2 regions of the Caulobacter sp. GW821-FHT12D05 genome follow, and region 1 is predicted to be linked to the other one. Evidence: predicted binding sites of a transcription regulator. Region 1 holds the regulator's gene; the other holds the start of a gene.
What was found. Region 1 encodes HrcA, which represses chaperone genes, less so after heat shock. Its sites were predicted from a motif close to GTTAGCANTCNNNNNNNNNGANTGCTAAC; they were not measured.

Region 1 (2,394 bases):
TTCTCGGTCATCTCGACGCCGATGATGAAGTTCTTCACCGCCGGGTCGGCTGACTCACGCGGGCTGTGGGCGGTGGCGCGCGACAGGTTGTCGGCGACGCCCAAGAGGTCGCGGCCGAACTTCTGGATCGCATAGGCGCGCGCGTCGTTCATCTCGCGCTCGGCGCGGCGCTTGGTGTTCTCGGCCTCGGCGGCGTAGCGCAGGGCCTGCTCCTTCAGAGCGGCCACTTCCAGCTTCAGCGCCTCGATCTCTTGCGACGCGTCATCAGCCTCGAAGGCGACGTCTTCGGCCGGCGTTTGCTCGTCGGTCATCTCGTACAGTCCTTATCCATCCATCATCCGCCCCAGCACCCGGGCGGTATAGTCCACCAACGGAATGACTCGGGCGTAGTTCAATCGCGCCGGACCGATCACGCCGATCGCCCCCAGCACCTTCTGTCGGCCCGTCATATAGGGCGCCGCGATCACCGAGGAACCCGAAAGCGAAAACAGGCGCGTTTCGGCCCCGATATAGATGCGCACGCCCTCGGCGTCACGAACGTCGTCGAGCAGGCCGATCAGCTGACCCTTCTGCTCCAGGTCGTCGAACAGCTGGCGCACGCGGTCGATGTCCTCGCGAGCCCTGGCGTCGGCCAGCAGGTTGGCCTGTCCGCGCACGATCAGCGAGCGGGCGTCGCCCTCCCCGCCGCTCCAGGCGGCCAGGCCGTCCTCGACCAGGCGGGCGGCGGTCTCGTCCAGCTGCCGGCGGGCGATGTCCAACTCGCCGCCCATCTCGGTCCGCGTCTCGGACAGCGTGCGACCGCGCAGGCGGGCGTTGAGGAAGTTCGACGCCTCCTGCAGGGCCGAGGGCGTGACGCCCGGCGCCTGGCGCATCAGGCGATTCTCGACCTGGCCGTCCTCGAACACCATGACCGCCAGCACCTGGCCGCCGCCCAGGGGCACGAACTCCACGTGCTTGACCCCGCCCTCGCGGACCGGCGTGACGACGATGCCGGCCCCGCCGGCCAGGCCCGACAGCACGGACGAGGCTTCCGACAGCGCCTCCTCGAACGAGCGACCCTTCACGGCCAGCCGCGCCTCGATGGCCCGCTTGTCGTCCTCGGCGACATCGCCGACCTCCAGCAGGCCGTCGACGAACATCCGCAGGCCGGCATGGGTGGGCATGCGCCCGGCGCTGGTGTGCGGCGCGTCCAGCAGGCCCAGCTGCGCCAGGTCCTGCATGGTGTTGCGGATCGAGGCCGGCGACAAAGCCAGGCCGGCCTTTGACAGGGTGCGCGAGCCGACGGGATCGCCGGTCTCGAGATACGACTCCACCACGCGCCGGAAAATGTCGCGGGCGCGGCTGTCCAGCTCGGTGAGGCCTGGCGTGCGGACGATCGGACCGGGAAAAAGATGCGTCATATGGGCGTGTCGTTTGGGACCCGGTCGGCGAACAAAAGGCGTCGGCCTCTTAGACTTCGCCTCCCAATAGGATAAGCGGCCATCACAGACATTCAAATAGCCGGAGTTTCCCCATGCGTCCGTCCGAACGCGCCCCCGACCAGCTGCGCGCCGTCACGCTGGAAACCGGCGTGAACCGCTACGCCGAAGGCTCGTGCCTGATCAGCTTCGGCCACACCAAGGTGCTGGTCACGGCCACGGTCGAGGAAAACGTCCCCGGCTGGATGCGCAACAAGGGCGCCGGCTGGGTCACGGCCGAGTACGGCATGCTGCCCCGCGCCACCCACAGCCGCGGCCGCCGCGAGGCCGCCGCCGGCAAGCAGACCGGCCGCACGCAAGAGATCCAGCGCCTGATCGGCCGCAGCCTTCGCGCCGTCGTCGACCTGAAGGCCCTGGGCGAGCGCCAGATCACCCTGGACTGCGACGTCGTCCAGGCCGACGGCGGCACCCGCACCGCCGCCATCACCGGCGCCTGGGTCGCCCTGCGCCTGGCTACCAAGTACCTGCTGGACGAAGGCGTGCTGAAGACCGACCCGATCCTGGGCCAGGTGGCGGCCGTCTCGTGCGGCGTGTTCAACAACGTCCCGGTGCTCGACCTCGACTACGAGGAAGACAGCAATGCCGAGGCCGACAGCAACTTTGTCCTGACCGGCGACGGCGACATCGTCGAGATCCAGGCCACCGGCGAAAAGCGCGGCTTCACCCGCGCCGAGTTCGAGTCGCTCTATGCGCTGGCTGAAAAGGGCATCGGCGAGCTGTTCGCGCTGCAACGCGCGGCGATCGGCGCTTAAGCCACCCGACCGCACTTGTCCGAACGGGGTAACGGTCCCAGATTCCTACTCTGAGATAGGAGTTTCGCGTGACCACCCCGTTCGATGGCTATGAAGTCGAAGCCCGCCTGCGCCCGTCGGCCGAGGCGTATCGCTTCGACCTGGACCAGGCGCTGGCCTCGATG
Region 2 (2,394 bases), on a different contig from region 1:
GTCCTCGTCGGCGATGCCGGCCATGCCCAGCATCACCTGCGGCCGCGCCAGGATCATGCCGCCCAGCGTCCCGCCGATGACGCAGGCCACGACCGCCAGGAACAGCGACAGGACATAGCTGGACATACAAGATCCTCAGAACACGTCAGGAGATGACGTCAGACTGGCGCGTGACAGACGGCCTCGACGTTTCGGCCGTCCGGGTCAAGCACGAACGCGCCATAGTAATTGGGATGATAATGAGGCCGCACGCCCGGCGCGCCATTGTCGGTCCCGCCCGCCGCCAGGGCCGCGGCGTGGAAGGCGTCGACCTGGGCGCGGTTGGCCGCCAGGAAGGCCACGTGCATTGGCCCCGTGGCGGTCTCGCCCTGGCCGACCCAGAAGCTGGGCTTGCCGGCCTGGATGTCGCGCCGGTCCTCCGTCGGACCATAGCCGTAGAAGGCCGAGCCGCCGGTCTGCTCGGCGCTGACGCTCATGACGATGGTGATGCCCAGCGGGGCGAAGGCGGCGTCATAAAACGTCTTGGCCGCCTGGAGATCACGGACCGTAACGCCCATATGATCGATCATCGGAACCTCCCTCTCATTCATTCTTCGCGAAAAGTTCGCGGGCGTCGTCCTTGACTCCCCCGAGCCCCCTGCCTAACTCACGCCCGACGTTGGCACTCGATGGGAGCGACTGCTAACAGCAACGCTCCCCGGTCCAACTCAGCCTTTATTTGAAACCGTTCCGACGGAGAACACCATGAAGTTTCGTCCCCTGGGCGACCGCGTCCTCGTGAAGCGCGTCGAAGAAGAAACCAAGACCAAGGGCGGGATCATCATCCCCGACACCGCCAAGGAAAAGCCGCAGGAAGGCGAAGTCGTCGCCGTCGGCCCCGGCGCGCGCAACGACAAGGGCGAAGTCGTCGCCCTGGACGTCAAGGCCGGTGACCGTATCCTGTTCGGCAAGTGGTCGGGCACGGAAGTGAAGGTCGACGGTCAGGACCTCCTGATCATGAAGGAAAGCGACGTCCTGGGCGTGGTCGAGGGCTAATCCCTCCCGTCTTCCCAGACGCTTCTTTCTTCCCAGAATTCCAGATTCAGAAAGGCGCCCACCATGGCCGCTAAAGACGTTTATTTCGGCTCGGACGCGCGCGACAAGATGCTGCGCGGCGTCAACATCCTCGCCAACGCGGTGAAGGTGACCCTGGGCCCCAAGGGCCGCAACGTCGTCATCGAAAAGTCGTTCGGCGCCCCGCGCACCACCAAGGACGGCGTCTCGGTCGCCAAGGAAATCGAGCTGTCGGATAAGTTCGAGAACCTCGGCGCGCAGATGATCCGCGAAGTCGCCTCGAAGACCAACGACAAGGCCGGCGACGGCACCACGACCGCCACGGTCCTGGCCCAAGCCATCGTCCAGGAAGGCCTCAAGTCGGTCGCCGCCGGCATGAACCCGATGGACCTGAAGCGCGGCATCGACAAGGCCGTCCTGATCGCCGTCGAGGACATCAAGACCTCGTCGAAGAAGGTCACGACCAACGCTGAAATCGCTCAGGTCGGCACCATCTCGGCCAACGGCGACAAGGAAGTCGGCGATAAAATCGCTGAAGCCATGGCCAAGGTCGGCAACGAAGGCGTCATCACCGTCGAAGAAGCCAAGACCGCCGAAACCGAACTCGACGTCGTCGAAGGCATGCAGTTCGACCGCGGCTACCTGTCGCCGTACTTCATCACCAACGCCGACAAGATGGAAGTTCAGCTGGAAGACCCGCTGATCCTCCTGTTCGAAAAGAAGCTGTCGTCGCTGCAGCCGCTGCTGCCGGTGCTGGAAGCCGTCGTCCAGTCGGGCCGCCCGCTGCTGATCATCGCCGAAGACGTCGAAGGCGAGGCCCTGGCCACGCTGGTCGTCAACAAGCTGCGTGGCGGCCTGCGCGTCGCCGCCGTCAAGGCTCCGGGCTTCGGCGACCGCCGCAAGGCCATGCTGGAAGACATCGCCATCCTGACCGGCGCTCAAGTCGTGTCTGAAGACCTGGGCATCAAGCTCGAAAGCGTCTCGCTCGACATGCTGGGCAAGGCCAAGAAGGTCTCGATCACCAAGGACGACACCACGATCGTGGACGGCGTCGGTGAAAAGGCTGACATTGATGCACGCGTGGGTCAGATCAAGAAGCAGATCGAAGACACCACGTCGGACTACGACAAGGAAAAGCTGCAAGAGCGCCTGGCCAAGCTGGCCGGCGGTGTTGCCGTTATCCGCGTCGGTGGCCAGACCGAAGTCGAAGTGAAGGAAAAGAAGGACCGCGTTGACGACGCCCTGAACGCGACCCGCGCGGCCGTGGATGAAGGCATCGTCCCGGGTGGCGGCACCGCCCTGCTGTGGGCTTCCAAGGCCCTGGCCGGCGTGACCGGCGAC

Region 2: groES (co-chaperone GroES) is a predicted target of HrcA. The motif match lies at 658-686, and genes of this name have one in related genera.

What each region holds. Positions count from the first base shown of each region.
Region 1 covers NZ_JBXAQO010000004.1:604,443-606,836, forward strand. Annotated here, with positions in the region: gene grpE (nucleotide exchange factor GrpE) at 1-311, opposite strand, end outside; gene hrcA (heat-inducible transcriptional repressor HrcA) at 324-1,400, opposite strand; gene rph (ribonuclease PH) at 1,514-2,230, shown strand; gene AC1RRR_RS21025 (S1C family serine protease) at 2,299-2,394, shown strand, end outside.
Region 2 covers NZ_JBXAQO010000003.1:433,524-435,917, reverse strand. Annotated here, with positions in the region: gene AC1RRR_RS14900 (DUF4345 family protein) at 1-126, opposite strand, end outside; gene AC1RRR_RS14895 (VOC family protein) at 159-569, opposite strand; gene groES (co-chaperone GroES) at 745-1,035, shown strand; gene groL (chaperonin GroEL) at 1,099-2,394, shown strand, end outside.